Regions from separate parts of the Rhizobium sp. 01T417 genome, predicted to be linked through region 1. Evidence: predicted binding sites of a transcription regulator. Region 1 holds the regulator's gene; each other region holds the start of a gene.
What was found. The regulator PhoB, encoded in region 1, activates phosphate uptake and scavenging genes when phosphate is short. The targets are predictions, from matches to a motif close to TGTCATNNANCTGTCAT.

Region 1 (5,376 bases):
GAGCCATCCTCTTGCGTCGTCGCTTTGAGCGCCGCTGGTAAACGGAGTAAACATTATGAACATGTTGACGGAAGCAGCAGTTGAGAAAGCGGTTGATCAGAAGATGAACACCATTCCCTACAAGATGATCGGCCAGGACGTCTCCGTTTACTACGGCGAGAAGCGCGCGCTGTTCGACGTGAAGCTGAACATCCGTGAAAACACGGTGACCGCCCTGATTGGCCCATCCGGTTGCGGCAAGTCCACCTTCCTGCGCAGCCTGAACCGCATGAACGACACGATCGACGGTTGCCGCGTCACTGGCAAGATCACGCTCGATGGCGAAGATATCTACGATCCGGATATCGACGTTGTGGAGCTTCGCGCGCGTGTAGGCATGGTGTTCCAGAAGCCCAACCCGTTCCCGAAGACGATCTACGAAAACGTCGCCTACGGTCCGCGTATCCATGGGCTCGCCAAGTCGAAGGCCGACATGGACCAGATCGTCGAACACAGCCTGCAGCGCGCCGGCCTCTGGAATGAGGTGAAGGATCGCGTTCACGAAGCCGGCACCGGTCTTTCCGGTGGTCAGCAGCAGCGCCTCTGCATCGCCCGCGCCGTCGCCGTCAGCCCCGAAGTCATCCTGATGGACGAGCCATGCTCGGCACTCGATCCGATTGCAACGGCCAAGGTCGAGGAGCTCATCCACGAGCTCCGCGAGAACTACACGATTGTCATCGTGACGCACTCGATGCAGCAGGCCGCCCGTGTTTCGCAGCGCACAGCCATGTTCCACCTTGGCAACCTCGTCGAGGAGAATGACACCGACAAGATGTTCACCAACCCGGACGATCCGCGCACCCAGGACTACATCATGGGCCGCTTCGGTTGATCGGCCGTCTCGGTAGCACTTACGATATTCAAGGATGAGCCCTATGGCATCGACACATATCTTTTCTGCCTACGACGATGATTTGAAGTTCCTGTCCCGCCGTATCTCGGAAATGGGCGGCTTGGCCGAGCAGATGGTCTCGGATGCCGTACGCGCGCTCGTAAACGGCGATACGGCTCTTGCCCAGAAGGTCATCTCGGACGATGTGATCCTCGACCACGCGGAGCGCGAGATCGGCGACAAGGCGATCGTCACGATCGCCCGCCGCCAGCCGATGGCGGCCGATCTTCGCGAGATCATGGGCTCCATCCGCATCGCGGCAGACCTGGAGCGCGTCGGCGACCTGGGCAAGAACACTGCCAAGCGCGTCATTGCCGTACAGAGCGCCGGCGTGCCGCGCAAGCTCGCCCGCGGCCTCGAGCACCTGTCCGAGCTCGCCCTCGTCCAACTCAAGGAAGTCCTCGACGTCTACACGAGCCGTGCTGCCGACAAAGCAAAATCGGTCCGTGAGCGCGACGAGGAAATCGACGCGATGTACACCTCGCTGTTCCGTGAAATGCTCACCTACATGATGGAAGATCCGCGCAACATCACCAGCTGCACGCATCTTCTGTTCTGCGCCAAGAACATCGAGCGCATCGGCGACCACGCCACCAACATTGCCGAAACGATCTACTACATGGCCACCGGTGCCCAGCCGGAAGGCGAACGTCCGAAGGACGATACCGCCAACACCGTCGGCGCAGTCACTGAATAGTCATTCCGCGACCGCGCCCCCAGGAGACCGAAACGAATGATCCCTAAAGTAGCTGTCGTTGAAGACGAAGAAGCGCTGAGCGTGCTTCTCCGCTATAACCTTGAGGCCGAAGGCTTTGAGGTCGATACCATCCTGCGCGGCGACGAGGCCGAGATCCGGCTTCAGGAACGCACGCCGGACCTTCTCATCCTCGATTGGATGTTGCCGGGCGTGTCTGGCATCGAGCTCTGCCGCCGCCTGCGCATGCGGCCGGAAACCGAGCGCCTGCCGATCATCATGCTGACCGCCCGTGGCGAGGAAAGCGAACGGGTTCGCGGCCTCTCGACCGGTGCTGACGATTACGTCGTCAAGCCGTTCTCGACGCCGGAGCTTGTCGCTCGCGTCAAGGCGATGCTGCGTCGTGCCAAGCCCGAGGTGCTCTCGACGCTGCTGAAGTGCGGCGATATCGAGCTGGATCGCGAGACGCACCGCGTTCACCGCAAGAGCCGCGAAGTCCGCCTCGGCCCGACCGAATTCCGCCTTCTCGAGTTCTTGATGGCATCGCCCGGCCGCGTCTTCTCGCGCTCGCAGTTGCTCGATGGCGTCTGGGGTCACGACATCTATGTCGACGAGCGTACTGTTGACGTCCATGTCGGCCGCCTGCGCAAGGCTTTGAACTTTTCCAACATGCAGGACGTCATCCGCACCGTGCGCGGTGCCGGCTATTCGATGGAAGCCTGATCCTTTCAGGCGAGAGCCTGAGAGGTCTTTCCCTTACAACGAAAAACGGGCCCGCGAGGGCCCGTTTTCTTTATTCCTTATCCGGCTTCCGGGTCAGGCGACCCGGTTAGCGGCCTTGCGGCGCTCGTTGACCGGCTGGTAGGCCATGCGCTGATGATACGTGCAATACGGGGAAGAGTCCGGGGACTCGCAACCGCAGAAGTGGAAGTCGTCATTGAGCGGATCGCCGACCGGCCACTTGCAGGTGCGCTCGGTGAGCTCGGTGAGGCCAAGGCGGCGAGAAATCGGAACGATTACATTTGCGGCCGGACGGAAGCGGACTTCCTCCACCGTATCGATTTCGATCTCTTCCTTGAGCATCGTCGCGCCCTGTTGGCGGGTAACGGTGCGTGTGGTGATCCGCGAGGCGTAGTTCGTGGCGCGGGGCGCCGAAGTCGTGCGCTTGGGGGTTCTGACGGTGGTCGTCGAACCGCCGGCCTTGGCACGGCCGGGCAGACTCAAACGATGGACTTTACCAATGACGGCGTTACGACTTACACCGCCAAGTTGTGCTGCGATCTGGCTGGCGCTCAGGCCTTCGGACCACAGCTTCTTCAGTTTTTCAACGCGCTCGTCTGTCCAGTTCATGCCCCTGTCTCCGCCTTATTAGCGTTGGTGTAGGCAGAATCCTTCACCGTTGCCACGGACGTATCCGAGGCAAGAAACGCTTACTCAAATTTTGGTGACTAGTTCCGCCGCATGCAGCCTAGTAATTGAGTTTTAACCTAGTGTGAGGCCGACTCCGTGACAAGAGTCGGTTGAATCTCGGGGAATCGATTTTCAAGTTTTCCCCAACTTGCTGGGCGTGAGAGTCATTTATGCAACATAGTTGTTGATAGGTCGAGCGCCTCGGGATGGCTGCTTGACGCATGCAGCGAAACCTCAGTTTTGTTGACATTGCAGTGCGAAAAGTAAATAGTGCTGCTCGCCGCCGAAAGGCGGCATTTTTAATTTTCCGGACCTGCTTTCCTTAGCCGGAGTCCGGCTGCTGATGATTGCTGATAGGAGATCGCGCCATGGCTGAAGCCGCGCTTTACGACACCTACTCTCGTGCCCCGCTGCGGTTCGAGCGAGGAGAAGGCGTGTGGCTGATCAGCGAAACGGGCGAGCGATATCTTGATTTCGGCGCGGGCGTTGCCGTCACCTCCGTTGGCCACAGCCATCCGCATGTGGTTGGCGCGCTGAAGGAGCAGGCCGACAAGGTCTGGCATCTGTCCAACATCTATGAGATCCCGGGTCAGGAAACACTGGCAAAGCGGCTGACCGATGCGACCTTCGCCGATAAGGTGTTCTTCACGAACTCCGGCGCGGAAGCCTTGGAATGCGCGATCAAGACCGCGCGCCGCTATCAGTTTTCCAAGGGCCATCCCGAGCGGTTCCATATTATCACCTTTGAAGGCGCCTTCCATGGCCGTACGCTGGCGACGATTGCCGCCGGTGGCCAGGAGAAATACCTCGAAGGCTTCGGTCCCAAGGCGCCTGGCTTCGATCAGGTGCCGTTCGGTGATCTCGATGCACTCCGCAGCGCCATCACAAATGAAACGGCCGCGATCCTCATCGAACCTATTCAGGGGGAAGGCGGCGTCCGCCCGGCGACGAACGAGTTCCTGAAGGCACTTCGCGCGATCTGCGACGAGCATGGTCTGCTGCTGATTTTCGATGAAGTGCAGACCGGCATGGGCCGCACGGGCAAGCTCTTTGCGCATGAGTGGTCAGGCGCTACCCCCGATATCATGGCGGTTGCCAAGGGCATCGGCGGCGGCTTCCCGCTCGGAGCCTGCCTTGCCACGGCAGAGGCCGCTTCCGGCATGAAGGCCGGCACGCATGGCTCCACTTATGGCGGCAATCCGCTCGCCATGGCAGTTGGCAGTGCCGTGCTCGACGTGATCCTCGCGGAGGGCTTCCTGCAGCAGGTGCGTGACGTCTCGCTGGTATTCCGCCAAGGGCTGGCCTCGCTCAAGGATCGCTATCCTGATATCATCGAGGATATCAAGGGCGAGGGGCTGCTGCTCGGCGTCAAGGCCGCCGTGCCGTCCTCCGAACTGCTGCAGGCGATCCGTGACGCCCATCTGCTCGGCGTACCCGCTGGCGACAATGTCATTCGTCTTCTGCCGCCTCTGGTCGTCACTGCTGACGAAGCCCGCGAGGGCCTTGCCCGCCTCGAACGCGCCGCCGAAAGCGTGCGCGCTGCGAAGGTCAAGAAGACGGCTTAATGAATAGTGCCTGTCGGAAGGCGGGCGTGATAGGTAACGATAATGGCTTCCCCCAAACACTTCCTCGATCTCTCCGCCGTCGCGGCATCCGACCTACGGCTCATCATGGATGACGCAATCTCGCGCAAACAGGCCTTCAAGGCCGGGCAGGGCGACAAGCCGCTATCAGGCAAGATGCTGGCGATGATCTTCGAAAAGCCCTCGACGCGCACCCGCGTGTCCTTCGACGTTGGCATGCGCCAGCTCGGGGGCGAGACGCTGTTCCTGTCGGGCACAGAAATGCAGCTTGGCCGCGCCGAGACGATCGGTGACACGGCCAAGGTGCTGTCGCGCTATGTCGACGCGATCATGATCCGCACGACTGATCATGCCCGCATGCTGGAGCTCGCCGAGCATGCAACCGTTCCTGTCATCAACGCATTGACGGATGATACGCACCCCTGCCAGATCATGGCTGATGTCATGACCTTCGAAGAGCACCGCGGCCCGATCAAGGGCAAGACGATCGCCTGGACCGGCGACGGCAACAACGTGCTGCATTCGTTGGTCGAAGGAGCCGCGCGTTTTGGCTACCGCATGAATATGGCGGTGCCCCTTGGTTCCGAGCCAAAGGATCACTATCTGAACTGGGCCCGCAATGAGGGCGCCGAAATCATGCTTTACCATGATGCAGACCGTGCGGTCGCCGGCGTCGATTGTGTGGTGACCGATACCTGGGTCTCCATGAATCAGGAACATCGGGCCCGTGGTCACAACGTATTCCAGCCTTATCAGGT
Region 2 (5,376 bases), on a different contig from region 1:
AAAATCAGCACGCCCACGGGATTGAGCCCCATGACCTTCAATGCGTCCACTTCCTCGCGCATCTTCATCGAGCCGATTTCAGCCGTGATGGCGCTGCCCGAGCGGCCGGCAATCATGATGGCGGTGAGAAGCACACCGATTTCGCGAAGCTGCAGGATACCGACTAGATCGACGACGAAGACTTCGGCGCCAAAATAGCGGAGCTGAAAGGCGCCCTGCTGCGCGATGATCGCACCAATCAGAAACGACATCAGCAATATGATCGGCACCGCGCGCACGCCCATGTGGTCGATCTGGTTGACGATCGACGCCGGCGATACGCCGCTGCCTCGCCCGAATTTCATTTGCGCGCCGCGGACAGCGGAGCCGAGGATATACATCGCGGCCGCGAGGTTGTTCCAGAGCTCGGAGGTGATCTTGCCGATCGGTGCGAAGATCCGCTCCGGCCAGCTTGCGCTTGGCTGCGGCTCCTGCTCGGGCTGCGGCGGTTCCTCGGAAAACTCCGCGATCATCTCGTCGATATGGGTGTTACTGCCTTCGAAGCGCACGGTCCCACCGGCGCCTTCCACCTGCTTCTTCAGCCGGCAGAGCAGCCAGACGCCCGCGGTGTCGATATCGGTCACGCCTGATAGGTCGAGTGTCACCTCGCCGCTTCGGCTGGCGGTAAGCTTGTCGAAGTCACGCAAAACGAGATGCAGGTTGGCGCTTCGCCAGTTCCCTTCGATATGAACGAACTGACCCGCGCCATGGCTCTGGTCGTCCACATGCAGTGAGGCGGCGTTACGGGTTTCGGACTTCAAAACGCTTGTGTCTTTCAAGGCTTACGGCGACATTGCCGACTCGCGAACTAACGGTTCGCCGCTTCGGATCAATATACCCAAGCCGCACCAAATTTCCATGCGCGCAGGATTGCAAATATGCCACGGTCACTTCAAATTCACACGGATTCCTTCCCCATAGCGGGCACATTCTCGATCTCGCGGGGCGCCAAAACGTCGGCAGACGTGATCCTCTGCATAATCCGGGAAAACGGGTTTGCCGGCCGAGGCGAATGCGTTCCCTATCGCCGTTATGGCGAGACCATGGAAAGCGTGGCAGCACAGATCGAAGCGGCAAAGCCGTTGATTGAAGCCGGCCTGACGCGAAAGGAACTTCAGCGAGCTATGCCTCCCGGCGCCGCGCGCAATGTCGTTGACTGCGCCCTCTGGGATCTGGAAGCCAAGAGTTCGGGCGAAACCGTGATCATGGCGCTTGGCCTGGCGCAGCCGCAGCCGCTGACGACCGCCTTCACGATCTCGCTCGGCGAACCTGACGTCATGGCCGCACAGGCGCGCGCAAACGCCGATCGGGCCCTCCTGAAGGTCAAGGTCGGCACCGGCGATGACGAAAGCCGTATCCGCGCGGTTCGCGAGGCAGCGCCCAATGCGGCGATCATCCTCGATGCCAATGAGGGCTGGCCTGACGAAACGCTTGAGCATCATCTGCGCATCGCTGCCGATATGGGCGTCGCCTTGGTCGAACAGCCGCTGCCGGCCGGCAAGGATGAATTTCTGGCGGAGATCCGTCGTCCCGTCCTCGTTTGCGCGGATGAAAGCGTCCACCATACCGGGGACCTCGCCAGCCTTCGCGACCGCTACGACGCGATCAATATCAAGCTCGACAAAACGGGTGGCCTCACGGAGGCGCTTGTGATGAAGAAAGAGGCGCAACGCCTTGATTTCAAGATCATGGTCGGCTGCATGGTCGGCACGTCGCTGGCAATGGCGCCAGCCGTGCTGCTGGCCCAGGACGCCGAGTTCGTCGACCTCGATGGACCGCTGCTGCTTGCTCGCGACCGCGAACCGGGACTGCGTTATACGGCCTCTCTCGTTTTCCCGCCGGAAACGACGCTCTGGGGCTGAAGATAGTAAGCCGCGATAACCAGCCCGAGACCGGTCAGGGCGACGAGTGCCATCACGTAGTAGCTTGCGAGGCCGAGCCAAGCGTAGATGTAACCGGAGGCGATGGTCATCAGCCCCATGAACATGCCGTTGTAGAAGAAATACGCGCCCTGCGCCGACGATTCCTGCGTCTCCTGCACCGAGGCGACGATACGTGTCTGCACGCCCGTATGCACGAACGCATAGGTGCAGGAATGCATGCACTGAAGCAGGAAGAAGCCCCAGAACCCCCAATGCATCGGGAACAGAATCCAGCGACACACGCTGACCGCCGCCCCGAACCGGATTAGCGTCCAGGCGCTGAACCGGCGGTTCAGCCGGCGGGAAAGAAAGAAGACGGTCACTTCGGCCGCAACGCCAGCACTCCACAAAACGGCGATCTCAGTGCCGGAAAAGCCGAGTTCTCGCCAGTAGAGGGATGCGAAGGCCTGCAGCACCGCGTGGCTCGACTGCTGGATTGCGACCCCGATCAGCAACGCCAACAAATGGGGCTGGCGCAGAGAACTCCCCGTTGCAGCCGAGATATCGACAGGTATCCCGCGCCTGCGCGTCGGGCCGATCCGGGGACAATAGATAGCCATCACAACAGTCATAACAAAGCCAAAGGTCATGACAGGCAACACCATCTCGCCACCCCAATGCCCGATCAGCTGCCCGCCGATCAGAGTGGAGACGATGAACGCTACCGACCCCCATACCCGCATGGAGCCGTAATCCAGACCCCAGCGCCGCACTCCGGAGATCACGATCGATTCGACAACCGGGACATAACAGGCAAAGGTCGCTCCCTGGATCGTGTAGACGATCAGCACCGGCCAGAATGTGTTCGTCCAGTAGAGCGCGATGGCTGTCAGCAGCGACAGGACTCCGGAAAACAGCAGCACATCCGCTCGCTCCCTCATCCGGTCGGCATACATCGCCACGATCGGGGCGACGAGCACGCGCACGACCATCGGCACCGCGAGGATGACGCCGATCTCGTGGTCGTTGAATTCGTGCTGTGCAAGCCACATCGGAAAGAAGGGCAACGCAACGCCATTGACGAGCAGGGGCGCGCAGTAAGACAGGGCACTGAGAAGCCGAAAGCGCGGCGGGGCGCCCTCGCCTGTCTGAGGGTTTTGAGTGGGAATCATTAGGTGGACCTGCAGGAAACTGAACGCTGCCTATCACGTCAACCTAAGGGCGACTATGGCAAGAAATTGCCCGATTGAAACGTTTAAAAAAATAAATAGGGCCTGTCGCAAAGACACAACGGGCTAAACTGATGCATTGAATTGCTGGCTTGGGAGATTGCGCCTAAGCGGCTTGCCGGGCGACGTCCTTTTCGCGATGCCCGATCGCCATCGGGACCGCCTGCGTACCGCTCATGGAACGCCATTCGATCAATTCAAAGGCGCCGTCTTGATGCTCGGCGATCGCCGTACAGCTTTCGACCCAGTCTCCAGTGTTGATGTAACGGATCCCGTCCATGTCTTCCATGACAGCGTGATGAATGTGGCCACAAATCACGCCGTCCGCACCGTGCTTACGGGCTTCGTCGGCAACGACGCGCTGGAACTCGCCGATGAAATTGACTGCATGCTTCACCTGAAGCTTGGCCCATGCGGAAAACGACCAGTACGGCATCCCCATCCGGCGACGGATTGCTGCTAGGCCAATATTGATTATGATCGCCATGTCGTATGCCCAGTCGCCGAGATAGGCGAGCAGGCGGGCGTTGCGCACCACGACGTCGAACTCGTCGCCATGCAGCACGAGGTACTTCTTGCCGTCGGCCGCTTCGTGCATGATGCGCTCGGCAACCTCGATGCCACCGAAATGGGTGCCTGGAAAGTCACGAAGGAATTCGTCGTGATTGCCGGGGATATAAACCACCCGCGTGCCCTTGCGCGCCTTGCGCAGCAGCTTCTGGACCACGTCGTTGCAATCCTGCGGCCAGTACCAGCTGCGCTTCAGTCGCCAGCCATCGATGATATCGCCGACGAGGACGATGGTATCGGCCTCGTGATGCTTGAGAAAATCCAACAGGAAGTCCACCTTCGCGGCCTTGGAGCCGAGATGCACATCGGAAATGAAAAGCGTACGGAAGTGCCGCGTATCCATATTGTCCCTCACAAGCATCCTGCTCGTGTCCCATGGTTCACCTGACCTTCCAAAACCAGAGTCGTGTTTCAGGAAGATGACATCCGGTTGTCACGCCCGATTTTCCCGGTCTCTACAGACCTGCGCTCCCCCCACGGCAGATTTGCGCTGTTTTCGCATTTCGAACGGAAATTCCGACTGTTCGACCATCCCGTTTGATGTATTGAAGGCAGTTCAAAGACAGCATGCGGCAGCCGGAGGCGATGATGGATCATCACGAAAAGTCCAAGACGGAAAAGAATTTGGCAGGTGGAAGCCTCGACGAGCAGGCGCTCTACTTCCATCGCTATCCGCGTCCGGGCAAGCTTGAAATCCAGGCAATCAAGCCGCTCGGCAACCAGCGCGACCTGGCGCTGGCCTATTCCCCCGGCGTCGCAGCACCCTGTCTCGCCATCCGCGACAATCCCGAGACGGCCGCCGACTATACCTCGCGCGCAAATCTCGTAGCGGTCATTTCCAACGGTACGGCCGTTCTCGGCCTCGGCAATATCGGTCCGCTGGCATCAAAGCCGGTCATGGAGGGTAAGGCCGTCCTCTTCAAGAAGTTTGCCAACATCGATGTCTTCGATATCGAGGTCGATGCAACGAGTGTCGATCAGATGGTCTCGACCGTCGCCTCGCTCGAGCCGACCTTCGGCGGCATCAATCTCGAGGACATCAAGGCGCCGGAATGTTTCGAGATCGAGCGCCGCCTCCGCGAGACCATGAAGATCCCGGTTTTCCATGACGACCAGCATGGCACGGCCATCATCGTCGCTGCGGCGATCCTCAATGGCCTGGAACTGGCCAACAAGAAGATCGACGAGGTCAAGATCGTCGCTTCGGGCGCGGGTGCCGCTGCCCTCGCCTGCCTCAACCTCCTCGTCACGCTGGGCGCCAAACGCGAGAATATCTGGGTCCACGACATCGAAGGCCTGGTCTACGAAGGCCGTACAGAGTTGATGGACGAGTGGAAGAGCGTCTACTCCCAAAAGAGYGACACGCGCACGCTTGCGGAAAACATCGGTGGCGCCGACGTATTCCTTGGCTTGTCTGCCGCCGGCGTGCTGAAGCCGGAACTGCTGGCGCAGATGGCCGAAAACCCGCTGATCATGGCGCTCGCCAATCCGACGCCGGAGATCATGCCCGATCTCGCCCGCGCTGCCCGCCCCGATGCAATGATCTGCACCGGTCGCTCCGACTTCCCGAACCAGGTGAACAATGTTCTTTGCTTCCCCTACATCTTCCGGGGTGCTTTGGATTGCGGCGCGGTCACCATCAACGAAGAAATGAAGATGGCTGCCGTGCGCGCCAT
Region 3 (5,376 bases), on a different contig from region 1:
GCAAAGCTTGCCAAGAACGTGGCCGCGGAAGCCTCGAACTTTCTGATGGGGCGCACCTTCCTCGACATCGACATGGCGCGTGCTGCCGATCTGCTCGGGATGGATCGCAGGCAGGCGGAAATGTTCCGTGACCTGAAGCGTGGCAATTTCGTTGCGCTTGGGCCGGCCTTGTCCCGCCGCCCGCTGCCGATCCAGATCGGTAATGTCGAGACCTCGGCGCGTTCGTCGAGCCCCAAGCTCATGCCGCTGCCGGACGCACCGCAGGACGTCGAAGACCTGATCTTCACCCCGGATCCGGAAGAATTTCAGCGGCCGATCGTTCGGCGCGCCGCGCCCGCACCACGGCCGACCACCGATATTCTCGCGGAGTTGTCGCGATCGGCTCCTGCTGCCTCGGCTCCGGTTTCGGAGACGCGTGCGCCTCAGCCCGAGCTGTCGGTCGAGGAACGGGAGGAGCGGCTGACGGCGGTGCTCAACGAAATACTGGACGATCCGAGCTCCGGATTCCGAACGGATTCCGTGCTTTACCAGGAGTTCCTGGTGCGACTTCGCATGCGCCGGGTTCCAGGCGCTCCGATGTCTTTGTCGGAGTTCCGACGCCGCGTGGCGATTTCGCGTTCCGGCGTAGGTGCGGCGACCGCAGAAACCGAGGCCTGGGGAATGGCGTTGTCGCTCTCTTCTGGCGTCACCGACGATCTTCAGGGTGTTTTCCTGATGTTGGCAAAAGCGGCAATTTGTGGCGAACCATGCCCCTCGGATGCGCGGATTGCGCGCGCTTACGGCACCCACTCGGCCCGGCGTGCGAGACGTCTACTTGGCTATTTCGAGGAGCAGGGGACTGTGGTCGTGCACACGGACTTCGCCGGCAAGCGCATCGTCGCTTTCCCCGACATGAGTTGCCAGACGGCTCCCGGCGATGCCAATGCGCCTGATGTGGATGAGGTGCGCTCCGCAGCGGAATGACGGCCGAATTGACGGCAAATAGCGCGCGGACAATGTGCCCGGTTTATACTCGATCCCTAATGTCACACGAAGCAGTTGCTTTTGTCACAAGAGCTTCATTCGGGTGGTGGATAAGGCGCGCGACCCGTGCGGTCGATGCGGATTATCAAAAGGAGATCTCGGTCATGAGAAACGACGTTCGTCACCAGCTGCTGCGCCTTGTCGTCGGCGGCCTGCTTGCAACCGTTGCCGTTCAGCCTGGCTATGCAGATGATGCGGCGAACAAGCTTCTGGAACGTGCGGCAAGCGCCGATCTCAGCGCTCCCGGTGGCGCACGCCGCCTTTCCGGCGACATCACCGAGGCTTATCGCGCCGCGCTCATCGATACCCGCCCGAAGAACGTCATCCTCCTGATCGGCGACGGCATGGGCGACTCCGAGATCACCATCGCACGCAACTATGCGGTCGGCGCGGGCCAGTATTTCAAGGGCATCGATGCGCTTCCGGTCACCGGGCAATACACGCATTATTCGCTCGAAAAGAAGACGGGCAAGCCGACCTATGTGACCGACTCTGCTGCCTCGGGCACCGCTTGGGCGACGGGCGTGAAGTCCTATAACGGCGCGATCGGCGTCGACATTCATGAGAAGAGCCACGAAACGCTGATCGAAAAGGCAAAGGCTGCCGGTCTTGGCACAGGCAATGTCTCGACAGCCGAACTGCAGGATGCAACGCCAGCCGTGCAGATCGCGCACGTGACCCAGCGTAAGTGCTACAGCCCGGCATCCACCACAGAGAAGTGCCCGACGAACGCGCTTGAAAACGGCGGCAAAGGTTCGATCAGCGAGCAGTTGCTGGATACGCGCCCCGACGTGACACTCGGCGGGGGCGCAAAGAGCTTCGGCGAGACCGCCAAGGCCGGCGAATGGAAGGACAAGACGCTTCGCCAGCAGGCGGAGGAACGAGGCTACAAGATCGTCTCGAACCTTGACGAGCTCCAGGCCGTTAAGCAGGCGAACGACAGTGCGCCGGTACTCGGCCTGTTTGCCGAGGGCAATATGCCGGTTCGCTGGGAAGGCCCGAAGGCCAGCCATTACGGCAATGTCGAGAAGGAGCCGGTCGTCTGCAAGCCCAACGAGAAGCGCACGTCGGCAACCCCGACGTTGGCACAGATGACGGCCAAGGCGATCGAACTGCTCAGGACGAACGAGAAGGGCTTCTTCCTGCAGATCGAGGGAGCGTCGATCGACAAGCAGGATCATGCCGCCAACCCGTGCGGCCAGATCGGCGAAACGGTTGATCTCGATGAAGCCGTTCAGGAAGCGTTGAAGTTTGCGCAAGAAGCCGGCGACACGCTCGTCATCATCACCGCCGATCATGCGCACGCGAGCCAGATCATCGATGCCGACGCCAAGGCTCCGGGCTTGACGGAAGCGTTGATGACGAAGGACGGCGCCGTGATGGCCGTGAGCTACGGCAACTCCGACGATGCGGATGACCAGGGCCATACCGGCTCGCAGCTTCGCATTGCTGCTTACGGGCCGCGCGCTGCCAATGTCACTGGCCTGACGGACCAGACGGATCTGTTCTATACGATCAGCGACGCGCTCGGCCTGAAGACCGAGACGGCCAGCGCGAAGTAGGCCGCCTCGGCGAATGCCACGGGCGAAAACGTGGAATTGTGATTGACATTCCAGCGACTTCGCCCTAAAGACCGCCCCAGCACCGGGCAGAGATGTCCGGTGTTTCATTTGACATGTCCCGTGGATTTGTCCTGTTCGCGTAATGGGATGATCCTGTCGGATCCTCGAAAGAAGATCAAAGGAGGGCGTGTTTCCTTCACGCGGTTTGGCAACAGACCGTTCTAACTTTCTGAAAGGAAATACGATGAGCAAGCGCGAATCGTCCAAGTACAAGATTGACCGCCGTATGGGCGAAAACATCTGGGGCCGTCCTAAGTCCCCGGTGAACCGCCGCGAATACGGCCCGGGCCAGCACGGTCAGCGCCGCAAGGGCAAGCTCTCTGACTTCGGTGTGCAGCTGCGCGCCAAGCAGAAGCTGAAGGGTTACTACGGTGACCTGCGCGAGAAGCAGTTCCGCGCGATCTTCGCTGAAGCCGACCGCCGCAAGGGCGATACCTCGGAAAACCTGATCGGTCTTCTGGAGTCTCGTCTTGACGCGATCGTTTATCGCGCCAAGTTCGTTCCGACCGTTTTCGCTGCTCGCCAGTTCGTCAACCACGGCCACGTGACCGTGAACGGCGTCCGCGTAAACATCGGTTCTTACCGTTGCAAGGCTGGCGACGTCATCGAAGTTCGTCAGAAGTCGAAGCAGCTCGTTTCCGTTCTGGAATCTGTTGGCTTGGCTGAACGCGACGTTCCGGACTACATCGAAGCTGACCATAACAAGATGGTTGCTACCTTCGCTCGTGTTCCGGCGCTCGGCGACGTACCGTATCCGGTCGTCATGGAGCCGCATTTGGTGGTCGAATTCTATTCGCGTTAATCGCGAGGCGTTTTCGCATACGGAAAAGCCGCCTCCTGGGGCGGCTTTTTTGTTATCTGGGGAGATACGATGACGGACTTGCAGGCAGTTCTCGATAGCATCCACAAGGAGCTGACCCCCCGTATCGGCGAGGGCAAGGTTGCGGACTACATTCCGGAACTCGCCAAGGTCGACCCAAACCAGTTCGGCCTAGCGGTCGTCACCGTGGATGGCAAGGTCTACAGCGTCGGCAATGCCGATGTCCCGTTCTCCATCCAGAGCATCTCGAAGGTTTTCATGCTGACGCTTGCACTCGGCAAGGTCGGCGAGGGACTGTGGAAGCGGGTCGGCCGCGAGCCTTCGGGCTCGGCGTTCAACTCGATCGTCCAGCTCGAGCACGAGCAGGGCATTCCACGCAATCCCTTCATCAACGCGGGGGCAATTGCCGTGACCGATGTTGTCATGGCCGGCCATGCGCCACGCGAGGCTATTGGTGAGTTGCTGCGCTTCGTCCGCTACCTCGCCGATGACGAGTCGGTCACCATCGATGATCGCGTTGCAAGGTCCGAGACACAGACGGGCTACCGCAATTTCGCGCTCGCAAACTTCATGCGGGCCTATCGCAACCTCGATCACCCAGTCGAACACGTGCTTGGCGTCTATTTTCACCAGTGCGCCCTGTCGATGACCTGCGAGCAGCTGGCGAAGGCCGGGCTGTTTCTGGCCGCACGCGGCAGCAATCCGATGACTGGCCACTCCGTCGTGTCGCCGAAGCGGGCGCGACGTATCAACGCGCTGATGCTGACATGCGGCCACTATGACGGTTCCGGCGACTTTGCCTATCACGTCGGTCTCCCCGGCAAGAGTGGTGTCGGCGGTGGTATTTTTGCAGTGGCGCCCGGCATTGCCTCGATTGCGGTGTGGTCGCCGGGGCTCAACGAGGTCGGCAACTCGCAGCTCGGTGCTGTCGCGCTCGAAATGCTGGCGGCCCGCACTGGCTGGTCTGTTTTCGGCGATTGATGCTGGGTTGTCGTGACGCTTTCTGCTAAGGCGGAGGCAGAGTCTGATTGGACGAGAAAATGAACATCGCAGCCAACATTGCCGATGAGCTGGAAACGCCGAACGCGGATGGGGCGATCGCGCACGCGCTCTTTGCCGAAGCTCCTGACTCGGTGTCGTTCAACAAGCTGCGCAAGCGGCTGTTGCGGAACGTCAGACAGGCATTCGACGATTTTGCAATGCTGAAGGGGCAGACGCGTTGGCTGATCGGTCTCTCCGGCGGCAAGGACTCTTATGGATTGCTCGCCCTTCTTCTCGACCTGCAGTGGCGCGGTCTTCTGCCGGTGGAACTGATCGCCTGCAATCTCGACCAGGGCCAGCCGAACTTCCCAAAGCATATCCTGCCTGAATATCTCACCAAGGTCGGCGTCAAGCACCGCATCGAGTATCGCGACACGTACTCCATCGTGAAGGAGAAGGTTCCTGAAGGAGCGACCTATTGCTCGCTCTGTTCGCGCCTGCGTCGCGGCAATCTTTATCGGATTGCCAAGGAGGAGGGCTGTGACGCATTGGTGCTCGGCCACCACCGCGAGGATATTCTCGAAACCTTCTTTATGAACTTTTTCCATGGCGGGCGGCTCGCTTCGATGCCGGCCAAATTGCTCAATGACGAGGGCAACCTCGTGGTGCTGCGCCCGCTCGCCTATTGCGCGGAAGACGACATGGCGAAGTTCGCGGCTGCCATGCAGTTCCCGATTATTCCATGCGATCTTTGCGGCTCCCAGGACGGGCTGCAGCGCAATGCGATGAAGGACATGCTCGCCGATATCGAGCGGCGTATGCCGGGCCGCAAGGATACGATGCTGAGAGCGCTTGCGCATGTGAACCCGTCGCATCTGCTCGATCCCAAGCTTTTCGATTTCGCTGGCCTGATGGCCGGAGAGACCGCGC

Region 2: the regulator PhoB is predicted to act here: its motif matches at 4,121-4,137, upstream of AC1DPR_RS00860 (UDP-2,3-diacylglucosamine diphosphatase).
Region 3: the regulator PhoB is predicted to act here: its motif matches at 1,046-1,062, upstream of phoA (alkaline phosphatase).

What each region holds. Positions count from the first base shown of each region.
Region 1 is NZ_JBFTQH010000003.1:331,068-336,443, forward strand. Features, by position in the region: gene pstA (phosphate ABC transporter permease PstA) at 1-41, shown strand, start outside; gene pstB (phosphate ABC transporter ATP-binding protein PstB) at 56-871, shown strand; gene phoU (phosphate signaling complex protein PhoU) at 915-1,628, shown strand; gene phoB (phosphate regulon transcriptional regulator PhoB) at 1,665-2,348, shown strand; gene AC1DPR_RS05475 (GcrA family cell cycle regulator) at 2,442-2,975, opposite strand; gene AC1DPR_RS05480 (aspartate aminotransferase family protein) at 3,404-4,600, shown strand; gene argF (ornithine carbamoyltransferase) at 4,643-5,376, shown strand, end outside.
Region 2 is NZ_JBFTQH010000001.1:173,179-178,554, reverse strand. Features, by position in the region: gene AC1DPR_RS00875 (MlaE family lipid ABC transporter permease subunit) at 1-818, opposite strand, end outside; gene dgcA (N-acetyl-D-Glu racemase DgcA) at 918-1,901, shown strand; gene AC1DPR_RS00865 (MFS transporter) at 1,853-3,073, opposite strand; gene AC1DPR_RS00860 (UDP-2,3-diacylglucosamine diphosphatase) at 3,237-4,061, opposite strand; gene AC1DPR_RS00855 (NADP-dependent malic enzyme) at 4,289-5,376, shown strand, end outside.
Region 3 is NZ_JBFTQH010000001.1:216,843-222,218, forward strand. Features, by position in the region: gene AC1DPR_RS01030 (ATP-binding protein) at 1-963, shown strand, start outside; gene phoA (alkaline phosphatase) at 1,128-2,585, shown strand; gene rpsD (30S ribosomal protein S4) at 2,830-3,447, shown strand; gene AC1DPR_RS01045 (glutaminase) at 3,517-4,446, shown strand; gene ttcA (tRNA 2-thiocytidine(32) synthetase TtcA) at 4,506-5,376, shown strand, end outside.